Regions from separate parts of the Ensifer sp. ENS02 genome, predicted to be linked through region 3. Evidence: predicted binding sites of a transcription regulator. Region 3 holds the regulator's gene; each other region holds the start of a gene.
The links. The regulator LexA, encoded in region 3, represses DNA repair genes until DNA is damaged. The targets are predictions, from matches to a motif close to TGTTCNNNNTGTGTTCNG.
Positions count from the first base shown of each region.

Region 1: IB262_RS16520 (metallopeptidase family protein) is a predicted target of LexA. The motif match lies at 4,395-4,412, and genes of this name have one in related genera.
Region 2: dnaE (DNA polymerase III subunit alpha) is a predicted target of LexA. The motif match lies at 6,515-6,532, and genes of this name have one in related genera.

Region 1 covers NZ_JACVAO010000007.1:165,909-175,260, forward strand. Annotated here, with positions in the region: gene IB262_RS16505 (error-prone DNA polymerase) at 1-1,955, opposite strand, end outside; gene IB262_RS16510 (DNA polymerase Y family protein) at 1,952-3,535, opposite strand; gene IB262_RS16515 (hypothetical protein) at 3,420-4,373, opposite strand; gene IB262_RS16520 (metallopeptidase family protein) at 4,543-4,977, shown strand; gene IB262_RS16525 (DUF1737 domain-containing protein) at 5,235-5,441, opposite strand; gene IB262_RS16530 (CoA ester lyase) at 5,438-6,343, opposite strand; gene IB262_RS16535 (hypothetical protein) at 6,469-6,723, shown strand; gene IB262_RS16540 (glyoxalase/bleomycin resistance/extradiol dioxygenase family protein) at 6,948-7,364, shown strand; gene leuD (3-isopropylmalate dehydratase small subunit) at 7,520-8,125, shown strand; gene IB262_RS16550 (RidA family protein) at 8,135-8,515, shown strand; gene IB262_RS16555 (MoxR family ATPase) at 8,619-9,352, shown strand, end outside.
Region 2 covers NZ_JACVAO010000002.1:53,634-62,985, reverse strand. Annotated here, with positions in the region: gene proS (proline--tRNA ligase) at 249-1,577, shown strand; gene IB262_RS04755 (lipoprotein-releasing ABC transporter permease subunit) at 1,597-2,907, shown strand; gene IB262_RS04750 (ABC transporter ATP-binding protein) at 2,924-3,610, shown strand; gene IB262_RS04745 (lipoprotein-releasing ABC transporter permease subunit) at 3,779-5,089, shown strand; gene IB262_RS04740 (DUF5680 domain-containing protein) at 5,258-5,725, opposite strand; gene IB262_RS04735 (hypothetical protein) at 5,809-6,378, opposite strand; gene dnaE (DNA polymerase III subunit alpha) at 6,796-9,352, shown strand, end outside.
Region 3 covers NZ_JACVAO010000009.1:314,544-323,895, reverse strand. Annotated here, with positions in the region: gene IB262_RS21165 (hypothetical protein) at 1-476, opposite strand, end outside; gene IB262_RS21160 (hypothetical protein) at 815-1,111, shown strand; gene lexA (transcriptional repressor LexA) at 1,348-2,070, shown strand; gene IB262_RS21150 (hypothetical protein) at 2,159-2,491, opposite strand; tRNA gene IB262_RS21145 (tRNA-Cys) at 2,701-2,774, opposite strand; gene IB262_RS21140 (thermonuclease family protein) at 2,927-3,661, opposite strand; gene IB262_RS21135 (hypothetical protein) at 3,883-4,176, opposite strand; tRNA gene IB262_RS21130 (tRNA-Asn) at 4,336-4,410, shown strand; gene IB262_RS21125 (deoxyribodipyrimidine photo-lyase) at 4,509-5,972, shown strand; gene IB262_RS21120 (cyclopropane-fatty-acyl-phospholipid synthase family protein) at 6,058-7,311, shown strand; gene IB262_RS21115 (SMR family transporter) at 7,390-7,761, shown strand; gene IB262_RS21110 (SMR family transporter) at 7,748-8,074, shown strand; gene IB262_RS21105 (SDR family NAD(P)-dependent oxidoreductase) at 8,062-8,904, opposite strand; gene IB262_RS21100 (cysteine synthase A) at 9,209-9,352, shown strand, end outside.

The sequences.
Region 1 (9,352 bases), on a different contig from region 3:
GTTCGCTTCAGCACGGCCTCCAGTTCAGGACTTGGATATTCGATGGGAATTTTTTTATCCCGCTGCTCCCGCCGCTTCAGATAGGGATGCACCATGTTGCCCTGGATCGGCCCGGGCCGGACGATCGCCACCTCGATGACGAGATCGTAGAAGATGCGCGGCTTCAGCCTTGGCAGCATGCTCATCTGCGCCCGGCTCTCGATCTGGAAGACGCCGATCGTATCGGCGCGACAGATCATGTCGTAGACGTCTTTCTGGTCATCCTTGAAGAGCTGATGCAGCGTTTTCTGCTCGTTGTAATGCCGGTCGAGAAGCTTGAAGGCACGGGCGATGCAGGTCAGCATGCCGAGCGCCAGTACATCGATCTTCAGGATCTTCAGCGTGTCGAGGTCGTCCTTGTCCCACTCGATCATGTAGCGGTCGGGCATTGCCGTATTCATGATCGGCACCACCTCGTCGAGCCGGTCGCGGGTCATCACGAAGCCGCCGACATGCTGGGAAAGATGGCGCGGGAAACTCATCAGCTCGGTGGCGTAATCGAGCACCTTCACCGTCGTCGGATCCTTCGTATCGAGCCCGGCCGCCTGCGCCTCGCGCTCCGAGAGATCGGCGACCGACCAGCCCCAGACGGAACCGGCAAGCGCCGACTGCACGTCTTCTGAGAACCCGAAGGCCTTGGCGGTCTCTCGGCCGGCCGAGCGCGCCCGGTAGCTGATGACGGCGGCCGTCAGTCCCGCATGCTCCTTGCCGTAGGTGCGGTAGATGTGCTGGATCACCTCTTCCCGCTTCTCATGCTCGAAATCGACGTCGATATCCGGCGGCTCGTCCCGTTCGGTCGAAAGGAAGCGATCGAAGAGCAGGGTGGTCTTAAGTGGATTTACCTCGGTGATGCCAAGGCAATAGCAGACGGTGGAATTCGCCGCCGACCCGCGGCCCTGGCACAGGATGTCGGCGCCGCGCGCGAACTGCATGATGTTGCGCACTGTCAGGAAGTAGGGCTCGTAGCGTTTCTCTGCGATCAGGCCGAGTTCGTATTCGATCTGCCTGGAAACCTGTTCGGAAATTCCTTCGGGATAACGCTCGCGCGCGCCCTCCATCGTCAGACGCCGCAGCGTCTGCGTCGGCGTCTCGCCCGGAATGCTCTCATCCGGATATTGATATTCGAGATCCGACAGCGAGAACTTCAGCCTCTCGAAGAAATGCCCGGTATTGGCGATCGCTTCCGGATAGTCGCGGAAGATGCGGATCATTTCGGCGGGCGTCTTCAGATGCCGCTCGGCATTGGCATGCAGCCGATAGCCTGCGGTCGCGATCGTCACATGCTCGCGGATGGCTGTAACGACATCGGCAAGCGGCCGGCGGCCGGCGGCATGAAACAGCGGACTGTTGGTGGCGACGAGCCTGACCGACGCATGGCGGGCAATGGTTGCAAGCCCGGCAAAGGCGAACTGATCGAAGCCATCGTAACGCGGCACCAGCGCCAGATAGAGCCGATCGGCGAAATGCGGTTTCAGTCGCTTGAGAAAATCGGCAAGCAGGGTTGCCTCCGGCGCGCCGATGACAGGACCCGGCAGCACCGCGAGAAGCAAATCCTCGCCCCATTCGATGAGATCGGTCTCGTAGAGCGTGCAGGTGCCCTTCTTGGCCCGCAGGTTTCCGGCGCTCAGCATTCGGCAGAGATTGCCCCAGCCGCGGCGGTTTAAGGGATAGGCGAGCACGTCGGGCAGGTCTTCGGCAAAGGTGAGCCGCGCACCGGGCTGGAAAGCCGACTTCTCCACCTTGGCCTGCGCATGGGCGCGCACCACGCCGGCGACCGTGTTGCGATCGGCAATGCCGAGGCCGCCAATACCGAGGCGGCTCGCCGCAACGACCATCTCACCCGGATGGGAAGCGCCTTCGAGGAAGGAGAAATTCGACCAGGCACCGATCTCGAAATAGGGGGTAGCGTCGCTCATGCGAAGACTCCATGCATGAACCAGCGCGGCGGAGCGCTCGCGCCATAATGCCCCTCGCGAAACAGCCAGAACCGCCGGCCGCTATCGTCCTCCACCCGGAAATAATCACGCTCCAGCGCCGGCTCGCCATCAAGCCACCATTCGCCGGCGATCCGCTCCGGCCCCTCAGCGCGCGCGATACGGTGCAATGTGCGCCGCCAGCGAAAGCTTCTCGGCGGCCCCTCCGGCACTTCGGCCACCGCCTCCACCGGTTCGGGACTTGGAAAGAGCCGCTGCGGCCGGGCGGCGGCAGCAAGCAGGGGCGCCGGGATGTTGTTACCCGGTTCCTCTGCCTTGCCGATCAGCGCCAGATCCGTGAGCGGCCGGAAGCTTGCCGCCCGCTCCGGCACATGGCTTTCCGAGAGCGCCGGCACCATGAGGCTTTCTGCGCCGAAGCGCGCCATGACCCGGTCGGCGAAGGCGGCAAGCGGACGCTCGCGATCCGGCGTGCCAGAGAAATCCTCCTGCATCACCTCGTATTTTTCGCTCTTCGGCACCGAAAGCCTGAGGATTTCGAAGCCGAAGCCGGCATCGAGATCTTCGTGCACCGCCTGCAGGCGTTCGCGGAAGAGACCCGCGACGCGACGCGGCTCGTTGAGCGGCGAGGACGTGCCGGCGGCGATGCGAAAGACCGCACCGTCGACGCGGAAAAGCAGCAGTTCGAACAGGCGCCCGCCCTCGCCGCGCTTCTCCAATTCCGGTTTCAGCCGCAACGCCAGTTCTTCCGTCAGGCCCAAAATATCGTCTTCACCCTGGACCGGCTCGCCGAGCCGCCGCTCTGCCGAAAGGGCAGCGACGGGCAACCGTGGCGACAGCGGCTCGTCCTCGCGCCCGAGCGCCTGGTCGAGACGCAGAAGCAGGGTTGCGCCGAACCGGCGGGCGAGCGGTGCGCGCGGCGCCTCGATCAGGTCGCCGATCTGCTTGAGCCCGACCCGGCCGAGTGTTTCGATCGTTTCCTGCGGCAGCCGCAGCGCCGCCATCGGCAAGGGTGCCAGCGCTCGCGCCGCCTCGTCCTCGGCAAGGATAGCGTCGGAGCCGAAACGCGCCACCGCCCAGGAGAGCCCGGCGGACGAAGAGATCGCCGCCCGGGCCTCGACCCCCAGATGAAAGAGGCGAGCGAGCAGATCGTCGAGCAGCGCTTTTTCCCCGCCGAGAAGATGGGCGCAGCCGGTGATGTCGAGAAAGAGGCCGCTGTCGCCATCGAGCGCGACGAGCGGCGTGTAGCGGCAACACCAGTCCGCCAGCCCTCCAAGCAGCGCCCGGTCGGCGGCGGGATCGGCCGGCAGCACGTCGATCTCGGGACACATGGCCCGCGCTTCGGCGACACCCTGGCCGATATAAAACCCACGCCTTTCAGCGAAACCATCGAGCGCAACGAGACGCATTGCGCTCTTCACCTTGTCGGCGAAGACGACGGGCGGATGCTCAGGACGCCCGCGGGAAAGCCACGAGTTCCCCCAGCGCTTGCGCGCGACCCGATCGGCCGGAAGATGCGGAAAGGTGAGCGACAGAATGCGCTGGTTCTGGATCTGCCGCAGCAGCGGCTGGTAGGGGCTCGACGGGGTAAAGGCGGCGGTCATGGGGGTTCCACTCCAGGAAGAAGCCGAGCGGCGCAGGAGCCCTACTCTTCTCGGCAATGACGTGAAAGACGGGATGGCCGATGCTGCCGCGAAGCATCGATCCATCCGGTAGCGGTCGCTCGCGCGCCGGCGCCGGCTCGACGAGGAAGCGGAAGAAGGCGCTGCTCGCCTCCTCGTGTCCGGATTGGCGCAGAAGCAGAAGGGGGACGTGGCCAGCGCGCGAGCGCACATGCAGGCGTCGGCTCTCGCTGAGTGCCAGGGCAGCCGGGTTGCCGCGAATTTCAAGGATGACGGCACAGAAGCTCGGCACGGAAAGCGCGGCCTCGGCGATCCAGAGCGCATCCTTTATCGTGCGTGGCAGGCTGAAGACGAGGCCGCGGACATCGAGACCAAAGGCCTTCAGACCCAACCCATAGGGCATGCCCGCCTCGGCGGAAGCCATCGGCTGGCTGATCCAGAGAACGGGGGCGGCCGGCTCGCCCTTTTCAAGCCGCGCCCGTTGACAGAGCACGCTGAGTGCTGCGGCAAAACCGGCGGCTGCACCGGCATCGCGCGTCTCGGCATTGCGGATTTCCGTCATGCCTTCGAGCGGCAGGCCGCCTTCGAGAAGATGGTCCAGATCGGGAACGCCGAGCGCCAGCGCCTTGCGGCCAGGCTCGTCTTCTTCCCGTTGACGGAAGCCGCCGGGATCGGCCGCCTTGGCGGCGCGCACGACACCCGGAAGCCGACGGTTTTCGATCCTGGCTATGGTTTCTCGGAGCGAAAGTACCGTCTCCCGCTGCACGGCTGTGTCGGCCATGACGGTCAACTCCCATCAGAATGTTCATGTTATGTTCTATTAGATTCCAGAGCTTCCTAAATGAGTCAACAGCCAATTCTAAGAATTTATTCCTGTCCCTGTGGTCAAGGAATTCAACACTCGAAAAACAAAGGCAAAATCGCTATATGGAGGGCAACAAGGAGTGCCTATGGCCCGCATTGACCAGACCGATGATTGGCGGGAACGCCACGCACCGACGCTTACCACTTTCGAGCAGCTTGCGCTGGAGGCCTATGGCCACCTGCCGCAGGAATTCCGCCAGCTGACGACCGACCTTATCATCGAAGTTGCCGACTTCCCGAGCGACGACGTTTTCGAGGACATGGCGCTGGAAACGCCTTTCGACCTGCTCGGCCTCTTCGAAGGCCGCGGCATCAGCGAACGCTTCACCATGGAAACCGGCCAGTTTCCGAACCGCATCACCCTCTACCGCCGCCCGATCATCGACTATTGGGCGGAGAACGAGGAGACGCTGGGCGACATCATCACCCACGTGCTGATCCACGAGATCGGCCACCATTTCGGCCTCTCCGACGACGACATGGAACGGATCGAGGCCAGCGTCGAGCACGTCGGCGGCTGACACTTCATTTGCCTATCATCGCGCGGTGAGGGCAGCCCCTCATCCGCCTGCCGGCACCTTCTCCCCGCAGGCGGGGCGAAGGAAACTCGCGATACCGTTCGCATCCCAATCGGAGCACGACCGATTCCAGAAAGCAGGCCTCACACGCCGATTGTGAGCATCAACCGCGTCCCCTCGCCCCGCCTGCAGGGAGAGGGTTAGTCCTCGGGCTAAACCCGAGGAGAGGGGCAAACCTGCACGACGGCAAACAGCCTCGACTACTGCTCCGACAGCTTGATATCCGGGGTGTATTCCTTGCCCTCGACCTCCTTCACCACCGCCTGGCCGCACTGCATGTGCTGCGTGTCGGCATTGAAAGCATAGGTGGGCGAGCCATGCAGGCTCCAGCCCTGGTTTAGCGCCGCCGTCACCTTGTGGCAGAAGGAAGCGTCGTCAGGGCCGGTCAGGAAGCGGAAGAGTTTCAAGATCTTGTCTTTCGTTTTTCGATGAGGTCCGCCTTGGCGGCAAGTGTGACGGCCTGGTCCAGATGCAGCCGTTCGACCATCCGACCGCTGAGGTTGATGACGCCCTTGCCGGCGTTTTCGAGCAGCGCAAAGGCGGCGATGATCGCGCGCGCCTCGTCGACGGCGATCTGATCGACGCCGAAGCGCTCGTTCGCCGGGCCGATCTGCGCTGGATGGATCAGCATTTTGCCGTCATAGCCCATGTCGCGGCCCTGCCGGCATTCCTCGTCGAAACCGGCACCATCGCGAAAATCGTTGAACACGGCGTCGATGACATCGAGCCCGCCGCCGCGCGCAGCAAGCAGGATCTGCATCAGCCAGGGGACGAGATAGGGCCGGCCCGGACGATCCGGAACGCCGGTCTCCTTGCGCAGGTCGTTGAGGCCGACGACGAAACAATCGAGCCTGCCACTGAAGGTACGGCCGGCCTCGGCGATTGCCGGCGCGTTGATCACCCCGCGTGGCGTCTCGATCATTGCCCAGAGGCGCAGCGTCTCCGGCGCATCGTTCTCGTCGAGCCAGTCGGCCGCCGCCTGGATATCCGCCGGGCTTTCGACCTTCGGCAACAGGATGGCGTCGGGATTGGCCGCAAGCGCCGCAGCAAGATCGCCCTGACCATAGTCGGAGCCGATCGCATTGATGCGAATGACAATCTCGCAATCCGGCCGGCTTTCCGTCAGATACTGCACCAGCGCCGCACGCGCTTCCACCTTGCGCTCGGGCGCTACCGCATCCTCGAGATCGAAGATCGCGACATCCGTCGCGAGTTCCGGGACCTTGGCAAGCGCGCGGGCATTGTCGGCCGGCACGCAAAGCACCGAGCGGCGCAGGCGTACAGGGTGATGTTCGCTCGATTTGTTCATGCTTCCGTTGTGCCCGCCTTTGCCGCGTTCCGCAAGACGAGGCGAACCGCCGCACCCCTTTCGAAAGCCCGCCTCTTGCAAGTCCGAAGGCGCGCCCCCACATCGCCATCAGAAAGGTGACGATTATGCAAAGCATTCGCTCTGTTCTCTTTACGGCCGCAGCCCTGACCATCACGTTCGCGGCCTTTGTGCTTACCGCCTCGCTGGCGCTGGCACTGGCCGGCATCGCCGCCGTCGTCGTGGTCGGCAGCGCCATTGCCACCCGGCTGAATTTCAGGCCTGCCCGCGCCACCGCGCGCCCCGCTGCCGCAGGTGCGGCCCAGGGCCAGCGCGAGATGCGCATCTGGAACGACGGCCGCGGCACGATCATCGACCTCTGATCCCCCTGGGTGTCGAAATCGATCCCCGGGCGTCGGAATCGATCCCCGGCGATCATTGCAATCGGGCCGATCCGTGATCGGCTCGAACCCTGTTGGCGGACTTCAAAAACCGTCATGCAGCCGGCTGCGATTTTTTTTCGACCCCATGTCGGATCGGAGATTCCATGTCCGTCCTTGAGGCAGGCCAGCACGGTCCTGGCTCTTCGAACAGGATGGAGAACGATATGGATACCCAGACGCAGCAGCCGGCACCGGTCCTCAACGGCCTTCTGCCCTATCTTCAGGTCGATGGCGCCGCCAAGGCGTCCGAATTCTACCAGAGCGCCTTCGGGGCCAAGGAAGTGGGCCGGCACCCGCTCGACGAGCAGGGCCGCACGATGCACATCCACCTCTATGTCAACGGCAGCTCGCTGATGCTCGCCGATGCCTATCCGGAATACGGCCATCCGCTGGAAAAGCCGCAGGCCTTCACCCTGACGCTCACCGTCGACGACATCGATGCCTGGTGGGACCGTGCGGTTGCCGCCGGCACCGAGGTCGTGATGCCGATCGAGGTGATGTTCTGGGGCGACCGCTACGGCCAGCTCCGCGATCCCTTCGGCGTTCTCTGGGCCATGAACAGCCCGGTGAAGGCAAGCTAAGTCCCTGCAGACAATCGAGATCCGGACGAAGCTCTCGCCGGGCGGGCATTTTCACCCGCCCGGCGAAGCGTATTTGAACAGATTTTCCTTCATTTCGGCGCAAAACTCATCTAAACGCTAGCGCAACATTCTTCTGAAATCGAAGGCCTGAAGTTATGGAAAAATTCGTCAAGCTCACCGGTGTCGCCGCCCCCCTCCCCGTCGTCAACATCGACACGGACATGATCATTCCGAAGGACTACCTGAAGACGATCAAGCGCACCGGCCTTGGCAAGGGCCTCTTCGCCGAAGCCCGCTACAATGAAGACGGCTCGGTCAACCCGGACTTCGTGCTCAACAAGCCGGCCTACCAGAACGCCAGCATTCTCGTTGCCGGCGATAACTTCGGCTGCGGCTCCTCGCGCGAGCATGCTCCGTGGGCGCTGCTCGACTTCGGCATCCGCTGCGTGATCTCCACGTCCTTTGCCGACATCTTCTACAACAACTGTTTCAAGAACGGCATCCTGCCGATCGTCGTCAGCCAGGCTGACCTCGACAAGCTGATGGACGACGCCTCGCGCGGCTCCAACGCCATCCTCTCGGTCGACCTGGAATCCCAGGAAATCACCGGTCCGGACGGCGGTTCGGTCAAGTTCGAGGTCGACGCCTTCAAGCGTCACTGCCTCTTGAACGGCCTCGACGACATCGGCCTGACGCTGGAAAAGGCAACCGCCATCGACAGCTTCGAAAAGACGGTCGGCGCCGCGCGCCCCTGGGCTTAAAACGAAGATATGGCGCGCAAGCTCATCTCCTCGGGCTCGCCCTTCGAAAAGACGGCAGGCTATTCGCGTGCCGTCGCGATGGGTGACTGGTGCTTCGTCTCCGGCACGACCGGCTATGACTACGCCACCATGACCATGCCCGAGACGGTGGAAGAGCAGGCGCGCAATTGCCTGAAGACGATCGAGGGCGCGCTGAAGGAAGCGGGCTTCTCGATGAAGGACGTGGTGCGCAACCACTATTACGTCACCGATGCCAGCTTCGCCGACCGGGTGTTCCCGATTTTCGGCGAAGTCTTCGGCGAGATCCGCCCGGCCGCAACCATGATCGTCTGCGACCTGATCCGCCCGGAAATGCTGATCGAGATCGAGGTCACCGCGCTTCGCGGCTGACCCCCTGATTGCGCCCACCCTCAAAACGATTCCGATTTAAGCCATTATGCGATAGTCCATAGGGCATGACTTCGCCTGACTTACGCTGAACCGGAAGACGCCCATGCAATTTCAAGGCACCGCCGACTATATCGCCGACAAGGACCTGATGATCGCCGTCAACGCCGCGATCCGGCTGGAGCGCCCACTGCTGGTCAAGGGCGAGCCCGGCACCGGCAAGACCGAGCTTGCCCGCCAGATCGCTGCCGCACTTGGCCTCGAACTCATCGAATGGAGCGTCAAGTCGACGACCAAGGCACAGCAAGGCCTCTATGAATATGACGCCGTGTCGCGGCTGCGCGACAGCCAGCTCGGCGACGAGCGTGTCAACGAGGTCCGGAACTATATCCGCAAGGGCAAGCTCTGGCAGGCCTTCGAGGCCGATCGCCGCGTGGTGCTTCTGATCGACGAGATAGACAAGGCCGACATCGAGTTTCCGAACGACCTGTTGCAGGAGCTCGACCGCATGGAATTCCATGTCTACGAGACCGGCGAGATGATCGGCGCGCGTCACCGGCCGATCGTCATCATCACCTCCAACAACGAGAAGGAGCTGCCGGACGCGTTTCTGCGCCGCTGCTTCTTCCACTATATCCGCTTCCCCGATGCAGACACGCTCGCCCGCATCGTCGAGGTGCATTATCCCGGCATCCGCAAGACGCTGCTTTCGGCGGCGCTCGCCGCCTTCTACGACATCCGCCAGGTGCCGGGGCTGAAGAAGAAGCCCTCCACGTCAGAGGCGCTCGACTGGATCCGCCTGCTCGTCGCCGACGAGGTCGATCCGGCCGACCTCAGGGC
Region 2 (9,352 bases), on a different contig from region 3:
TGAAAATCCGTGGATGCTTTCTCTGTCCGTGACAACGGAGAGCAGGGTTTTCTTCCGCCAGCGAAGCAGCTATGAACGCAAGGCTCCTAAAGGTTCCTGCCGGCTTTGCCGGTGATGGAAAATGGAGAGCCCGACCCGAGAAGCAGCGGTCGCCTTTACCAATCAAAAGGTGAATCCGGCATCTCGCTCAACGTCATTTCGCCCGAATCCGCCGATAGTGCGACGTTCATCAAGTTCTGGAACCCGTCATGCGCCTGTCCCGCTTTTTTATGCCCATCCTGAAGGAAAATCCCAAGGAAGCGGAAATCGTTTCCCACCGCCTCATGCTGCGCACGGGCATGGTCCGGCAGCAGTCTTCGGGCATCTATACCTGGCTGCCACTGGGCAAGCGGGTTCTCGACAAGGTCAACGCGGTCATCCGCGAGGAGCAGAACCGCTCCGGCGCGATCGAGCTTCTGATGCCGACCCTCCAGTCTGCCGAGCTGTGGCAGGAAAGCGGTCGCTACGACGCCTACGGCAAGGAAATGCTGCGCATCAAGGACCGGCAGGACCGGCCGATGCTCTACGGTCCGACGAACGAGGAAATGATCACGGACGTCTTCCGTTCCTACGTGAAGTCCTACCGCGACCTGCCGCTCAATCTCTACCACATCCAGCTGAAGTTCCGTGACGAGATCCGTCCGCGCTTCGGCACCATGCGCTCGCGCGAATTCCTGATGAAGGACGCCTATTCCTTCGATCTCGATCGGGAAGGGGCCGAACACGCCTATAACCGGATGTTTGCCGCTTACTTGCGCACCTTCGCGCGCATGGGCCTTCGCGCCATTCCGATGCGCGCCGATACCGGCCCGATCGGCGGCAATCTCAGCCACGAATTCATCATTCTTGCCGATACCGGCGAGTCCGAAGTCTTCTGCCATAAGGATTTCCTCGGCTTCGATATTCCGGGCGAAGACACGAATTTCGATGACGTTGCCGGCCTGAAGACGATCTTCGACAAGTGGACCTCGCGTTATGCGGCGACGTCGGAAATGCACGACGAGGCAGCCTTCAACGCGGTTGCCGAGGGCGACCGACTGTCGGCCCGCGGCATCGAAGTCGGCCACATCTTCTATTTCGGCACCAAGTACTCCGAAGCCATGGGCGCCAAGGTTCTCGGCCCCGACGGCAAGGAGCATGCAGTGCACATGGGCTCCTATGGCATCGGCCCGACCCGTCTGGTGCCGGCGATCATCGAAGCCTCGCATGACGACAACGGCATCATCTGGCCGAAGTCGATCGCGCCGTTCGATGGCGTCATCATCAACATGAAAGCGGGCGATGCCGCTTGCGACGGCGCCTGCGAGACGCTCTATTCTGAACTCGGCAAGGCTGGATTCGAGGCGCTGCTCGACGACAGGGACGACCGCGCTGGTGCGAAGTTCGCGACGGCTGATCTGATCGGCGTTCCGGTCCAGATCATCGTCGGACCGCGTTCGATCGCCAATGGCGAAGTCGAGGTCAAGGACCGCAAGACCGGCGAGCGCGAGACGATGACCGTCGAAGCGGCGATCAACAAGCTGATCGCAACGAAGTGACGAGGCGAGGGAAGGCAGGATGACCGCCGTGACTGAAAATCAGGTGCAGGCCGCAGAGCGGCCTGAAAAGTCCTCCAGCCGACCCTTTTCCGCCTTCGAGCGTATGGTGGCGTGGCGCTACCTGCGCTCCAGACGCAAGGAAGCCTTCATCTCTGTCATCGCCGGCTTCTCCTTCATCGGCATCATGCTCGGCGTGGCGACGCTGATCATCGTCATGGCGGTGATGAACGGCTTCCGCACCGAGCTCATCTCCCGCATCCTCGGCATCAACGGCCACATGATCGTCCAGCCGATCGACGGTCCGCTCAACAATTATCCGGAACTGGCGACCAAATTTTCGGGCGTCAAGGGCGTCACCATGGCGATCCCGATGGTCGAAGGCCAGGTCCTGGCGCAAGGGGTCGGTGACAGCTCGACCGGTGCGCTGGTGCGCGGTATCCGCGCCGACGACTTGAGCAAGATGAAGTCGGTTTCTGACCACATCCAGTCCGGCGATCTCGTCGGCTTTGCCTCCGGCTCTGGCGTCGCCATCGGTTCGCGTATGGCCGAGCAGCTTGGCATAACGGTCGGCGGAACGATTACGCTGACCTCGCCCAACGGCGACGTGACACCGCTCGGCATGAACCCCCGTGTGAAGGCTTATACCGTCTCGGCGATCTACGAGATCGGCATGTCGGAATATGATTCAACAATCATCTTCATGCCGCTTGAAGAGGCGCAGCTGTTCTTCAACGCCGAGGGACTGGTTCAGTCGATCGAGATCTTCGTCGAACATCCAGATGTCGTTGAGGAGTTGCGCCAGCCGATCGAGGACGCGGCCGGACGGCAGATCTTCATCACCGACTGGCGCGACCGCAACAAGACCTTCTTCTCCGCGCTCCAGGTGGAGCGCAACGTAATGTTCATGATCCTGACGCTAATCGTGCTGGTCGCGGCGCTCAACATCATCTCCGGCCTGATCATGCTGGTGAAGGACAAGGGCAGCGACATCGCGATCTTAAGGACCATGGGCGCGACCTCGGGCTCTGTCATGCGCATCTTCTTCATGACGGGGGCTGCAATCGGCGTCGCCGGAACGGTCGCGGGCGTGGCGCTCGGCGTCGTCGTCTGCCTCAACATCGAATCCATCCGACAGTTCTTCTCCTGGATCTCCGGAACAACGCTGTTTAGCCCAGAGCTTTATTTCCTCAGCCAGCTTCCGGCCGACATGAATGCCGACGAGACGGCGCTCGTCATCGTCATGGCGCTGACCCTATCCTTCCTCGCCACGATCTTTCCGGCCTGGCGCGCCTCGCGCCTCGATCCGGTGCAGGCCCTGCGTTACGAATGACAAGGACATCACCTCAATGAATGCGCGCGTGGCACTGCAGCTTTCCGGCGTCGAACGACACTATGGGGAAGGCGAGACGTTCCTTTCCATCCTCAAGGGTGCTGACTTCACGCTGAGAAGCGGCGAGACCGTGGCGCTGGTCGCGCCGTCAGGGACCGGAAAATCGACGCTGCTGCATGTGGCGGGTCTGCTGGAACGCCCCGATAGCGGCGAGGTGCTGGTCAACGGGGTGTCCTGCGGCGGGCTCAATGACGATCGGCGCACGGCGATCCGTCGCAACGAGATCGGTTTCGTCTACCAGTTCCACCACCTGTTGCCTGAGTTCTCGGCGCTCGAAAACATCATGATGCCGCAGTTGATCGCCGGTCTGCCCAAGGCGGAAGCCGCGGAGCGGGCTGGGGCGTTGCTCGACTATATGCGCATCGGCCACCGCGCCGATCACCGCCCGGCGGAACTTTCCGGCGGCGAGCAGCAGCGCGTTGCGATTGCGCGCGCCGTTGCCAACGCGCCGCTCGTTCTCCTTGCCGACGAACCGACAGGCAATCTCGATCCGGAGACCGCCGGTTATGTCTTCGAGGCGCTGGAAGCGCTGGCACGGCAGTCGGGCCTCGCGGCATTGATCGCGACGCACAATCACGAGCTCGCCGGACTGATGGATCGGCGGGTGACGATCGAAGACGGCAAGGTCGTCGAGATGAAGTGAGTGTGCCGGAGGGCGGACGCGACGACCACTCGGACGCCGCCACGTCAGCCTGCCTTTCGCTGGCGCACGTACAAGTTTCTCGACGTGAATCTAGACTGCCCTCGATGACCGTCGAAGCGGTGATCGACAAGCTGGTCGCAACGAAGTGATGAGGCGAGGGAAGGCAGGATGACCGCCGTGACCGAAGATCGGGTGCAGGCCGCAGAGCGGCCTGAAAAGTCCTCCAGCCGACCCTTTTCCGCCTTCGAGCGTATGGTGGCGTGGCGCTACCTTCGCTCCAGACGCAAGGAAGCCTTCATCTCTGTCATCGCCGGCTTCTCCTTCATCGGCATCATGCTCGGCGTGGCGACGCTGATCATCGTCATGGCGGTGATGAACGGCTTTCGCACCGAGCTCATCTCCCGCATTCTCGGCATCAACGGCCACATGATCGTCCAGCCGATCGACGGTCCGCTCAACAATTATCCGGAACTGGCGACCAAATTTTCGGGCGTCAAGGGCGTCACCATGGCGATCCCGATGGTCGAAGGCCAGGTCCTGGCGCAAGGGGTCGGTGACAGCTCGACCGGTGCGCTGGTGCGCGGTATCCGCGCCGACGACTTGAGCAAGATGAAGTCGGTTTCCGGCCACATCCAGTCCGGCGATCTCGTCGGCTTTGCCTCCGGCTCCGGTGTCGCGATCGGCTCGCGCATGGCCGAACAGCTTGGCATAACGGTCGGCGGTACCATCACGCTGACCTCGCCCAACGGCGACGTGACGCCGCTCGGCATGAACCCGCGTGTGAAAGCATATACCGTCTCGGCAATCTACGAGATCGGGATGTCGGAGTATGACGCGACGATCATCTTCATGCCGCTTGAAGAAGCGCAGCTCTTCTTTAACGCCGAGGGACTGGTCCAGTCGATCGAGATCTTCGTCGAGCATCCTGATGTCGTTGAGGAATTGCGCCAGCCGATCGAGGATGCGGCCGGACGGCAGATCTTCATCACCGACTGGCGCGACCGCAACAAGACTTTCTTCTCGACGCTCGAGGTCCAGAGCAACGTGATGTTCATGATCCTGTCGCTGATCGTGCTGGTCGCGGCACTCAACATCATCTCCGGCCTGATCATGTTGGTGAAGGACAAGGGCAGCGACATCGCAATCCTGCGGACCATGGGCGCGACCTCGGGCTCTGTCATGCGCATCTTCTTCATGACGGGGGCTGCAATCGGCGTCGCCGGAACGGTCGCGGGCGTGGCGCTCGGCGTCGCCGTCTGCCTCAACATCGAATCCATCCGGCAGTTCTTTTCCTGGATCTCGGGAACGACGATATTCAGCCCTGAGCTTTATTTCCTCAACCAGCTCCCGGCCGATATGAACGCCGACGAGACCGCACTCGTCGTCGTCATGGCGCTGACCCTTTCCTTCCTCGCCACGATCTTTCCGGCCTGGCGCGCCTCGCGCCTCGATCCGGTGCAAGCCTTGCGTTACGATTGACCCCACGCTGTGACTTGCAACGTCGTTTCTTGAATGAATGCGTGCGTCTGACACAGCGATTACCAGCTTCGCCGGCGATCCGCGGCGTTTGGCGTCCAAAGCGCGCCGCGATCCTTCAGATTCGCGAACCGCTGCGCGCTCTTGCGTCACTTGCTGCGGGCCTTGCCCTCAACGCCTGATCAGACCGCCGCGATAGTCGAGCTCGTAGGCTTCCTCGCCGTCGACGAAGATGACCTCATGCCCGGAAAAATGTGCGGTGTCGCCGCGGCTGTTGTCGATGTAGTAGCCATGGGCGTGCCGGAACTCCGTGCCGCCGAGGAAATGCCGCTTGTCGCGGTACATCGCCTGAAGCGCCGCCCTGATGACGACGCCTGCCTTTTCGCCGTTTATGAGGTCAGGACGAATGATCCGGCCGAAGTAGTTCATCGCCCAGTGCGGCTCGTCATTCTGCCACACGGTCTCCTGGCCTGCGAAATCGGTCCCGCCGAAATAGCTGTCGAGGTAGCGCCAGCTATCCCGCTCGTAGCCGATGTCGTGGGAACCCGGGCGTGACGACGGTCGCTGCCCGCCGCCGCCGACATAGGTTTTTGATTTGGCTTCAACGATGAATTCTCTGAGTGCTTCGAGCGCGGCCATGATTGTTCCTCATACGTTCGCGCCGGAGGATGTCGCGATCCGCTGAAGTTGTAAAGAACAAATAGAGAACAATAACCCGGTTATTACAGACCGCACGCCGTCTGCCCGCGATCGTCGCTCCAGTCCTTGAGAAGGATGAGCTCGCCTTTCGCGGTGATTGGCTTGTCGTTCGATTTGCCCTTGCCCGTCAGCACGTTGAGGTCGCACTGCGCGGTGTTGTCCGGATCGAGCGTATCGTAGGACGAGTAGGTGTAGCCCGCCACGACGAAGTCGAAGTTGCGATAGGCGACCGTCAGCTTCTGTTCCCAGCGGTCGCGCCCGATGGCATCGTTCTGACTGGTGATGAGCAACGAGCCGCTCGGCAGCGCCTCGATCGACGGCGCTTGGCCGACGAGTTCAAACTGACCCCAGACCTTGTTCGGAATGGCCGACTTTAATGCCAGCGCGCCGTTGTCGCCGGTGAGGTAGAGATAGATGCCGTTGTCCTCGTCGCTGCCTTGGGCGGGTCGTACGATGAACGCGAGATCCTGGCTCCCGTCCTTGTTCCAGTCGCCGGTCGCCGCCGAGACGATGCGGGCGGGGTCTATCGTCTCTGCTGCGGAGACGGTGGTCGGAAGCAGGATCAGCAAGGGGAGAATCAGGCGTGCAAGCATGTCGGAGCGCTCCGCGTGGTCGTTCCTCTTGATATGCGGGCGCCGCGCTTTCCTCAAGCGGCTTCGTCATCAGTTAACCTGCATTCGGGCGCGATGTTAACCATCGTGAACAGAATGCCTGTGCACTGCTTGACGCGTGAACAAAAATGGAACAAAGTAAAAACATAACGGAAAAGGAGCCATGTTATGACTGATTTTGTTCGTGACCTCGCCGCCTTCGCGTCGATGAGCCTGTTCATCGCAAGCATCTCTTTCATTGCGCTCGGCCTCTGAAGGCGGGCGTCAACATCTTCTCTCAAGCACCTCCGCAAAGCGTCTCATCCCCGTTGAATAAGGGGACGACATGCCAGGGGAATCTGGACATGACGGGCGATAAACGGGATATCCTTCCGACTGGACAGGAATCAGGGTGCGACAATGGCAGACGACAGCAAGGCAGCATCGAGTGAGGCGCTCGGCACGGATCCGCAATTCGTGCATCTGCGCGTCCACTCTGCCTTCTCCTTGCTCGAAGGCGCTCTGCCGCTGAAGAAGGTCGTCGGCAAGGCGGTCGCCGATAACCAGCCGGCGATCGGGATCGCCGACACCAACAATCTCTTCGCAGCCCTCGAATTCTCGCAGAAGGCAGCCGGTGACGGGCTGCAGCCGATCACCGGCTGCCAGCTGTCGATCGACATGGAGGACGAGACCGAGGGGGATCGGCGCGGCCACGGGCATCAGCTCGCCAAGCTGCCATCGATCGTGCTCATCGCCGCCACCGATGACGGCTATACGCGCCTCGTCGATCTCGTCAGCCGTGCCTATCTGAGCGGCGAGGGCAGCCAGGCGACGCGCATTACGCGCTCCTGGCTTGCCGAATGCGGCACCGAGGGCTTGATTGCGCTGACCGGCGCGTCCGGTGGCCCGGTGGATATCGCCATGAAGGCGGGCTCCACGGCGCTCGCCGAAGCGCGTCTCGAAGCCTTGCATGATCTCTTTGGCGATCGGCTCTATATCGAGCTGCAGCGCCACGGTGGCCATGACCGGCGGCACGAGAGCCGGATGATCGAGCTTGCCTACAAGTTCGATATTCCGCTTGTCGCCACCAACGAAGCCTTCTTCCCGTCGCCCTCCGACTATGAGGCGCATGACGCCCTGATGGCGGTAGCGCACAACGCCATGGTGTCGGACGACAGCCGGTTCCGCCTGACACCGGACCACTATCTGAAGAGCCGCAAAGAAATGGCGGCGCTGTTTGCCGATCTGCCCGAGGCACTGGAAAACACGATCGAGATCGCCCGGCGCTGCTCCTTCATGCTGAAGACCCGTGGGCCGATCCTGCCGCGCTTTACCGGCGCGACGGCGGATCCGGAGGAGGCCGAGCGCGCCGAGTCGGACGAACTGCGTCGCCAGGCGGAGGAGGGCCTCGAAGACCGTCTCGCGAGACTGGGTATGGCGCCCGGCTACACCCAAGAGGAATACCGCGAGCGCCTGGCCTTCGAATTGAGCGTCATCGAGCGCATGAAGTTCCCCGGCTACTTCCTGATCGTTGCCGACTTCATCAAATGGGCCAAGCAGCACGACATCCCCGTCGGGCCGGGTCGCGGCTCGGGCGCCGGCTCGCTCGTCGCCTATGCGCTGACGATCACCGACGTCGATCCGATGCGCTTCTCGCTGCTGTTCGAACGCTTCCTCAATCCCGAGCGCGTCTCGATGCCCGACTTCGACATCGACTTCTGCCAGGACCGGCGCGAAGAGGTGATCCGCTACGTGCAGCGCAAGTACGGTCGCGAACAGGTGGCGCAGATCATCACCTTCGGTTCGCTGCAGGCCCGTGCCGCCTTGCGAGACGTCGGTCGCGTGCTCGAAATGCCCTATGGTCAGGTCGACAAGATCTGCAAGCTGGTGCCCAACAACCCCGCCAACCCGACGCCGCTTTCCAAGGCGATCGAGGAGGAGCCGCGCCTGCAGGAAGAGGCCGAGAAGGAGCCGGTGGTCGCCCGCCTTCTCGATATCGCCCAGAAGATCGAAGGCCTTTACCGCCACGCCTCGACCCACGCCGCCGGTATCGTGATCGGCGACCGGCCGTTGTCGCAGCTGGTGCCGATGTATCGCGATCCGCGCTCCGACATGCCGGTCACCCAGTTCAACATGAAGTGGGTCGAGCAGGCCGGTCTCGTCAAGTTCGACTTCCTCGGCCTGAAGACGCTGACGGTGTTGAAGGTCGCGGTCGATTTCGTCAAGCAGCGCGGCATCGAGGTCGATCTCGCGAGCATCCCGCTCGATGATCTGAAGACCTACGAGATGCTGTCGCGCGGCGAAACGGTCGGCGTGTTCCAGGTGGAAAGTGCCGGCATGCGCAAGGCGCTGATCGGCATGCGGCCCGACTGCATCGAGGACATCATCGCACTCGTGGCGCTCTATCGCCCGGGCCCGATGGAGAACATCCCGGTCTATAACGCCCGTAAGCATGGCGAGGAAGAGGTCGAGTCGATCCATCCGAAGATCGACCACCTGCTCAAGGAAACGCAGGGCGTTATCGTTTACCAGGAGCAGGTGATGCAGATCGCCCAGGTGCTTTCTGGCTACTCGCTGGGCGAGGCCGACCTTCTGCGCCGCGCCATGGGTAAGAAGATCAAGGAGGAGATGGACAAGCAGCGCGCCCGTTTCGTCGACGGCGCCGTCAAGAACGAGGTGTCGAAGCCGCAGGCCGACCTCATTTTCGACCTCCTCGCCAAGTTCGCCAACTACGGCTTCAACAAGTCGCACGCGGCAGCCTACGCCATCGTGTCCTATCAGACCGCCTACATGAAGGCGCACTATCCGGTGGAGTTCCTGGCGGCGTCGATGACGCTCGACATGTCCAACACCGAAAAGGTCAACGACTTCCGCCAGGATGCCAAGCGTCTGGGCATCGAGGTGATAGCCCCCTCGGTACAGACCTCGTTCCGGCACTTCCAGACGGGCGAAAGCCGCATCTATTACTCGCTTGCAG
Region 3 (9,352 bases):
TCCTGGCACTTGAACATCTCGCTTACCGCCTTCATCGAATCACGCAGGCTGAGGCTCGCGACGACGCGCCCCTCGAAGGCCAGCGCCAAGGTGTTTTTGCGAACGAATTCGGTAAAGAAGTCGGTGTTGGAAAAGTTGACGACAAGGGCCTTGGCTCCGGTCAGATCAACACCGAACGCAACGGCCGGCCACTGACGACCACGGTCGAGCTGCAAGGCAACATCGTATTCCCGCTGCGGCTCGATGGATTTCCATTCGGCATTGCCGATCGAAAGAAACGCCAGGTTCGTCGATCCCCGCGGATAAAAGCCGATACGAAGGATAGCGCCGGCGTCATAGCTCGTCGCCGCGTAACACGAGCCTCCCAGGGAAGGATCGGATCCCACCGTCCAGGCGTTGATCCGTTTCCAGATATTCGAACGCCCTTCTTCAGCAGACGCCGCTCCAGCCGTGAGCAACAGGCCGAGCACCACCAACGACAATCTATGCATGCAACCACCCCACTTTCCACGCAAAGTTATCTTTTTTTAGAGGCCTGTCGAGACGGTGAAGGCCCTTCCCCGCAGGGATTTTTGCGCGCCCCAGGCCCGATGCGAAAGCTGGCAGCTCCGATGCATTCTCCGCGCCGGTCCATAAAGAACGGCCGAGACGAGGTTGAGATGGAGCGGCTGGCGCAAATCAGCCACAGCCTGCGGGCAAAGAGCTGTTGAACAAGGCAGAGTGATCGCCATGCTTGCTGGACTTCGGAACGAAAGCGCGGTTCACATCGTTTACCACCCCGTAGTCCCACCCCTTCATCAAGTGGACGATCACCGTGCTTGCCGCCCTGCTTCTCGCTTCGATAGTCGCATCGCCCAATATGCCTGACGTCAAGCTCAGTGCCGCGACGGTGGATGAACTCCAGACCGATTTCGAACGGGCCGTGCCGTGCCATCAGATCGATGGACGCAATGTTTGGAAGGGCGCGCTCGCGTTCTACATCCAGTCCTTCGTTTATGACGGCGATACGCCCGTTGCGACCGATGCGGCCGACGCAGTGCTTCCGGAAGACAACAGCGCCGAAACGGTGAAGGAGTTCGAAGACGCCTGCTCGGCCTCGCAAGCGACTTAAGTCTCTCCGCGAAGAGAGCCGCGATTCGTTCGAATCACGCGCGCGACCGGCCTGCCCGGCGCTGTTTTGGGACGCAACCGTCGCCGAAAACCGCCCCGCTCCCGCAAAAGTGACCAATCGCCCCCCACAGAAGCAGCCAATTGCCTGAATTCACGGAATTTTAGGCACTTGCGGAACACATATGGAACAGATAGTGTCTGTTCTTGATTTGTTTCACGCCTCTGGAGCGACGTGCCATGCTGACCCGCAAGCAACAGGAATTGCTTCTGTTCATCCACGAACGCATGAAGGAGTCGGGCGTACCGCCGTCTTTCGATGAAATGAAGGATGCGCTCGACCTGGCGTCGAAGTCCGGCATTCACCGTTTGATCACGGCGCTCGAAGAACGCGGGTTCATTCGCCGGTTGCCGAACCGGGCGCGCGCGCTCGAAGTCATCAAGCTTCCGGAAGCCTACGCCGCCGGCCAGCAACAGCCGCGCAGAGGCTTCTCGCCGAGCGTGATCGAGGGCAGCCTCGGAAAGCCGCCGGCCGCCGCTCCTGCCACGCCGAAGCCGGCGCCGGTCGCCGAAAGCACGTCTGTTTCCGTCCCGGTGATGGGGCGCATCGCTGCCGGCGTGCCGATCTCGGCGATCCAGAACAACACTCATGACATTACCGTCCCGCTCGACATGATCGGCAGCGGCGAGCATTACGCCCTCGAAGTAAAGGGTGATTCGATGATCGAGGCCGGCATCTTCGACGGCGACACGGTGATCATCCGCAACGGCAACTCGGCCAATCCCGGCGACATCATCGTGGCGCTCGTGGACGACGAGGAAGCGACGCTGAAGCGCTTCCGTCGCAAGGGCGCGTCGATTGCGCTCGAAGCGGCCAACCCCGCCTACGAGACGCGCATTTTCGGACCGGATCGCGTGAAGATCCAGGGCAAGCTCGTCGGGCTGATCCGCCGCTACCATTGAATTCCAGGCAGAACGCCGAATCAAAAGAGCCTCGCCACTGAAAGTGGCGAGGCTCTTTCCATTTAAGGCGACCTGAAATCCAGATCGCTTATTCGTGGATCGTGTATTCGCCGAGTTCGCAGAGATCCTGCGTGTCCTCGGTCGTATCGAGGGCCGAGCCTTCCTCGAACTCGAATCGCATGTCGTATTTGCAGACGTCCCGCCCGTCGGCAATGGTGATCTCCATGCTCTCGCCGGGGTTCAGGACCTGCCGACCGAAAACATCGTCTTCCCATTCATTGACGCCGACCGGCGACGTATAGAAATTCGTCAGTACCGCGCCGGTGTTGTTCTTCAGCTGGAAAACCAGGTCGTCCGCGCGCGCCTCAATAGCGGTCGCAGCAAAACACGCCAACGCCGTCAGGATCAGTCTCTTTTTCATTGATGCCATTGCCTCCGTTCTTAATGTTGACGGACGCTACCGATGCGGTTGATCTCAGCGGAGTCATCGTTCCCCCTCTACCGAATTCACCGAAGCGATAAGATCCGACGGAGGCATAGGAGACGTGGCTTGCGCGGACGTGGGGTCGCGAATATTACCGCGCTGCCCTAAGGCAGAACGTCAAACCAAACTTAACGAGGTGAGATTTTTGGAGGCCTCGCCCGGAATTGAACCGGGGTACAAGGATTTGCAGTCCTCTGCGTCACCACTCCGCCACGAGGCCTCACAGCTCGGATAACCAAGCGTTGGCGCGGATTTAGAATGATTGCAGAAAAACCGCAAGAGGCATTTTCTGAAAAACGCGCCGTCGATTTGCAGGACGGATACTTTCCACAGAACGATCGACGATGTCCGCCGATCGTCTCCCAGCTGATCTCAGCACCAGGGCGTCGGGCGCCCTTCCCACGGCCGCACGAGCCCCTCGGAAACGAGTACACGTCCAAGAGATTGGTCACCGCGGGTGACCAGGCGCAGTTTCTCGCCGGCCTTGGCATCTGATCGCCCTCCCGCCGAGATCAGCCTGAAGTCGCCTGCATTCAGCAATTCGCGCAGGCGCTGCTTGGCGTAGAAGCCGCGCGAACGCTCCTTGTCGCAGCTTGCCTGGCGGATTCGCGGCGCATCGACATCGGCGACGTGGATCGTCTCGCCATGGAAGACGAAGGTCGCGCCATCGATCACGCAGTTGTCGTTGCGAATGCCGCAAAAATAGAACTGATCGGTACGGATGGATGCCGTCTTCACCTCTTCATTCGGCCGCACGAGAGGGGTTGGCGGCGTGACGCCGACATTCACCGACGGCACCGGGGCGGCCAGGGCAACCTTCGTCGCCGGGTTGGGCTTCGGATTCGGTTTGTGCCTATCCGCCTGCTGGGCAACGCGCTCCTGCGCTTCAGGAACCGCGCGCTGAGGCTTCGGCTTCGTTTCCGATCGCGATGCAAAGGCCATGACATCGGAAACCACCGGCCAGTGCCGCAACTCGGCGCGATGGTCGTAGACCATGACGCCGCCAAGGGTGAGCGCTGCGGCCAGATACCACGGCGCCATGCCGCCCTGTTTGCTGGTGCTTCGGCCCGAACTGCGGCGTCGACGTTTCGTAGTGGCTTTGGCCATCGGTTCCCATCCTGATTCGAGACCGCATTATGCGTTTGATGGGTTGCCGAAAAGTTTTCGAGGGCACCCCAACAGAGGGGAAGACCGCGAGGAACCGGTCATTCGCCTGCGCGGCCACGGCCCTTGTTGAGAGATTCGGAATTGGTACGTGACGGCCGCGAGGAACCGAAAACTGCCGACCGCCCTGCCTCGACAACAAGATCGTTAAATCGGCGTCCGGCTCAGGAGCCGTTCGAGGAGTTGGCCTTCCCGCGCCAGCGCGCCCACCAGACGGCCAGACGACGACGGCGGCGGCGAACCGAGGGAATGTCGTGGGAAAGCACGATCAGGCCCAACGGTATCATCCAGAAGCCCAGCACGGGCAAGAAACCGAGAAAACCACAAAACACCAGCAGCGAACCCAGCAGGATGCGCAGCAGGGGCGAGTCGGGCAACGCGATACGCCATTTTCCCAGCACGATCTGTCGTGTTTGCGGATCAATGCCGAAATGCGTCTGCTTCCTGTTTTTATTCATCATTCCCTATCCGGCGTGTTTTCCCACAATTGGGGACTTCTCCACAGCCTCGCAACGGAACTTGTCATTTTTTTTGAAAAAAGCGCTTGGCAAATCAGAAAAGCATGCGTATTAGCAGCCTCACTTCTGAAGCGCACAGCACAACAGCGGCGCGGATGATCCCTGGTAGCTCAGCGGTAGAGCATTCGACTGTTAATCGACAGGTCGCCGGTTCGAATCCGGCCCGGGGAGCCACTTTCTAAAAGAGCCATTTGCAGCGATGCGAATGGCTCTTTTTCATTTTGCACCTATGTTCTTCAGGTGATCAATCCCCAACCTCCCGATGGTTCTTCATGACAAAGGCCGCGGCGCCGCCCATCATCGTCTGGTTCCGCAAGGATCTCCGCCTGGCCGACAATCGCGCCCTCTCGGCTGCCGCAGGCGAGGCAGCCGTCATTCCCCTCTATATTCGCGAACCCGCCGACAGCGGCAACGGTCCGCTCGGGGCAGCGCAGGCGTGGTGGCTGCACCATTCGCTCGAGGCCTTGGGCGCAAGTCTCGCGCGGCAAGCTTCTCGCCTCGTTCTTCGATCAGGCGCGCCGCTTGACGTGATTGTCGAGATTGCGCGCGCAAGCGGTGCGGAGCGCATCTACTGGAACCGGCGCTACGACCCGAACGGCATCGCCACGGATACCGCGCTCAAGAAGGCGCTGGCCGAGCGGGGAATCATCGCGGAGAGCTTTGCAGGACAATTGCTGCATGAGCCCATGCGGCTGCTGACGACGACGGGCGGCCCCTACCGCGTGTTCACGCCGTTCTGGCGCGCGCTCGAACTAAAAAACGAGCTGGCACCGCCGATCGACCGGCCGCACCATATCGCAGCCCCTGGAGCATGGCCGCGATCGGAACGCCTTGACGACTGGTCGCTGCTGCCGACGAAACCGGACTGGGCGGCGACATTCAGCGAGGTCTGGACGCCGGGCGAAGACGGTGCGGCCACCCGTCTCGAAGAATTCGTCGATGAGAAGCTCGACGCCTACAAACGCTGCCGCGACATTCCCGACGCGGATGGTACATCCCTGTTGTCGCCTCATCTCGCCTTTGGCGAAATTTCGCCTGCGCAGGCCTGGCATGCGGCAGCTGGGCCCCAGGCCGATAGCGGCGAAGGGGCGGCCACCTTCCGCAAGGAACTCGCCTGGCGCGAATTCTCCTATCATCTGCTGTTTCATTATCCGGAGCTTGGCCGCCGCAACCTCGACCGTCGATTCGACCGCTTCCATTGGCTGAACGACGAGGACGATTTCACCCGCTGGACCAGCGGGCTCACCGGATACCCGATCGTCGATGCCGGCATGCGCCAGCTATGGCGCCACGGCTACATGCACAATCGCGTTCGCATGATTGTCGCCTCCTTTCTCATCAAGGACCTGCTCGTCGACTGGCGCAAGGGAGAAGCCTGGTTCCGTGACACGCTGGTCGACGCGGATCCGGCCAACAATGCCGCAAGCTGGCAATGGGTCGCCGGATCGGGCGCGGACGCCGCACCGTTCTTCCGCATCTTCAACCCGGTCCTGCAAGGGGAGAAATTCGATCCCGACGGTCTCTATGTGAAGCGCTTCGTGCCAGAGCTGGAGCGCCTCCACCCGCGCTATGTCCATCGCCCCTTTGCAGCGCCCGCCACGGCCCTTGCCGAAGCCGGCATCGAACTCGGCACAACCTACCCGAATCCGATCATCGATCATGCCCTTGCCCGCGATCGGGCACTGGCAGCCTTCCGGCAGATCACAAGCGCACCGGGAGTTTCCGAGGAGACGTAGAGCCTCCGGTAGAATTCCTCAGTTGGCGTCTCGCCCGATTGCGGCTAGGCTCACGTTACGGATGCAACAGCTGAGGGGGTGGTGTATGCGTAACCTGGAAGCCGATTTTGCTGCATATGCCGGTGCGGTGGAGCTATCTTCCGAAAATCTGGCGACGGCCGTGCGGGATTTTCCGCTCAAGGCGCGCATGGTGCTTGGCGCCCTGGTGCACCTTCAAGTGGGAACGTTGATGCTCGCCACGCCAGACGGCCGCAGGCTGGTGATCAAAGGCGCCAGGGCCGGCCCCAGCGCCATCCTCAACCTCAACAACTGGAACCTGCCGCAGCGTGCTATCTCGGGCGGCACCATCGGGGCTGCAGAAAGCTACATCGACGGCGACTGGGACAGTCCCGATGTCGGCGCCTTTCTCGAACTGTTCCTCGTCAACGCCGAAATCGGCAGGAATTTTCCAAACCGTGCGCGCGGGCTCCTGCGCCTTTTCGACAAGTTCCTGCACTGGCGCAATGCCAACACCCACTCCGGCGCGCGCCGCAACATCTCGGCCCATTACGACCTCGGCAACGCCTTCTACAGCGAATGGCTGGATCCGAGCATGACCTATTCGTCTGCGCTTTATGCAACGGGCGCCAATGATCTTCGCTCAGCGCAGAAAGCCAAATACCGCGCGCTCGCGGAAGCGACGAACCTGCGCACCGGCGATCATGTGCTTGAGATCGGCTGCGGCTGGGGCGGCTTTGCCGAATTTGCGGCAACGGAAATCGGCTGCAAGGTCACCGGGCTGACGATCAGCCGCGAGCAACTGGCCTTCGCACGCGAACGCATGCAGCGTGCGGGCCTTGCCGACCGGGTCGAATTGAAGTTCCAGGACTATCGTGAAGAAAGGGGCACCTATGACCGCATCGTCTCGATCGAGATGTTCGAGGCCGTCGGCGAAAAATTCTGGGCAACCTATTTCTCGCAGCTGAAGCGGTGCCTGAAACCCGGGGGCAAGGCCGGACTGCAGATCATCACGATCAAACCCGAATCCTACGAGGAGTATCGTTCCAATCCGGATTTCATCCAGAAATACGTCTTCCCGGGCGGCATGCTGCCAACGCGCGAGCATCTGGTCGAGCTTGGCCGCAATGTCGGCCTGCGGATGATCAACGACTTCGGCTTTGGCGTCGACTATGCCCGCACACTCGGCGAATGGCGGGAGCGGTTCTGGGCGGTCTGGAACAGGATCGAGCCGCTCGGCTTCGACCTGCGCTTCAAGCGGCTGTGGGAGTTCTACTTCTACTACTGCGAGGCCGGGTTCCGTGCCCGCAACATCGACGTCCGGCAGATCGTCTTCGAGTGAAGCGCACGGCGCGTCTTTACCGCGTCACCCGTAGCGCTTAAGAGGCGGTCGATCCAAGTTTCTGTTCAAAGGTACAGCATGCGTCTTGCATGGTTTTTCCTCGCGCTCGCCATCGCGACCGAAGTGGTGGGCCTGACGGTGATGAAGGCCGCTTCCGAAAGCGGCTCCTATCTCGGCCACATCGTCATGTATGTCTCGATCGCACTCTCCTACGTCTTCCTGGCAAAGGCGGTGAAGACGATATCGGTCGGCGTCGCCTATGCGATCTGGGAAGGTTCGGGCGTCGCCATCATCACCCTGGTTTCGGTTTTCGTCTTCGGCCATGTGCTGACCGGACGCGAAATGCTCGGGCTTTCGATGGCGATCGTCGGCATCCTGCTCGTCAATGCCGGCGAGTATCATGATGAGGACGAGGCAGCGCGTGAAGGAGCCGCCGATGAGCGCGCCTAGCATCTACTTCGTTCTCGCGGTCGTGGCCGGCATCCTCGATATTGCGGCCAACCTCGCCTCGACGAAATCGGAAGGGTTCGCCCGCCGCGGCTGGGGCATCCTTTCGATTCTGCTGGTGCTCGCCGCCTTTGCCTTCCTGGCGGAAGCCATCAAGGGCATGGAGCTCGCCATCGCCTATGCCGTACTTGGCGCAACCGGGATCTTCGGGACGGCCATCTGCGGCCGCTTCCTGTTCGGTCAGAAGCTGAAGCCGATCGGCTGGGTCGGACTGGCGCTCATCTTCGGCGCGGTGCTGGTGCTTCACACCGCCTGACGGGGACGGCCGCCGGGTCCGGCGCGCTTCTGTCCTTCCATGGCCTCCGCCTTGCCGCGGGTCAGCCAGTTCAGCAGGCGGAAATAGAGGCTGTAGGGCAGCAGGTCCATGAGCTTCACCGCGTAGGCAAACCGGCGTGGGAAGGCAATTTCGAACCTTCGCGACTTCAGGCCGGCAACGATGCGCCTTGCCGCCTCTTCACTGTTCACCGGCGCCGGTCGGAGAAAGCGAATGCGCGCGGTCCCGGGCGTATCGACGAAGCCGGGGCTGATGATCTGCAGCCGGACGCCGAGCCGGTCGAGATCGAACTTCAGGCTTTCCGCCATATTGATCAGCGCGGCCTTGGTGGCGCCATAGGCGGCACTGGTCGGCAGTCCGCCGTAGCCGGCTACCGACGAGACAATGGCGATGTGTCCGTACCCCTGCGTCTTCATGTGGTCCACCGCCGGCAAGAGACAGTTGACGACGCCGTTGAGGTTGACGGCAAAGCTCTTCTCGAAGGCCTCGCGGTGAAGCTCGTCTCCGCGCACCGGCAGCGCGACCCCGGCGTTCAGCACCACGAGCGAAAGGTGCCCGTGATCATATTCGATCGCCGCCATCACCCGCTCCATGTCGGCAGGGTCGGTGACATCGCCGTCGAGCACGGTGATCCGCCCTTCGCTTGCTGCTTCATGCTGCAGGTCCACGAGCCTGTCGTGGTTTCTCGCCGTCACGACGACGGAATAGCCTTCCCGCACCAGCGCGAGCGCCAGTGCCCGCCCGGTTCCCGAGCTTGCGCCCGTCACCCAAGCCAGTTTCTGTTCCGATTTCGTAGATTGAATACTCATCACTCACTCCTCGGCACGCGCCGGGAAACACGTACGCATCTCCTTCTGTGGGCGAAAAATGACTTGCCCGGCCCTTCTTCGCGGCAGCGCTCCTTGCCGCCGGCTCTCGCAGTCCCTGGAGACGATTTTTGTTCGGGACAGAGCGACGGCGAAACGCTATTTCTTGCCTGAAGTGCAGGCTGAGCCGAAAACACGCCAACATTTCGGCGGTCCCGGAACGTTGTCGATATTCGCTGGCCGCCGTTCGCTTTTACCTGGTACGTGCCGCCTTACCGCGGTGCCTGTCCTCAAACACGAGGTTCTGAAAATGGCCATTCTCCCGTCCGTGCTCGAAGCAATCGGAAACACGCCTCTGATCCGGCTGAAATCCGTATCCGACGCGACAGGCTGCACGATCCTCGGCAAGGCCGAGTTTCTGAACCCCGGACAATCGGTGAAGGACCGCGCGGCG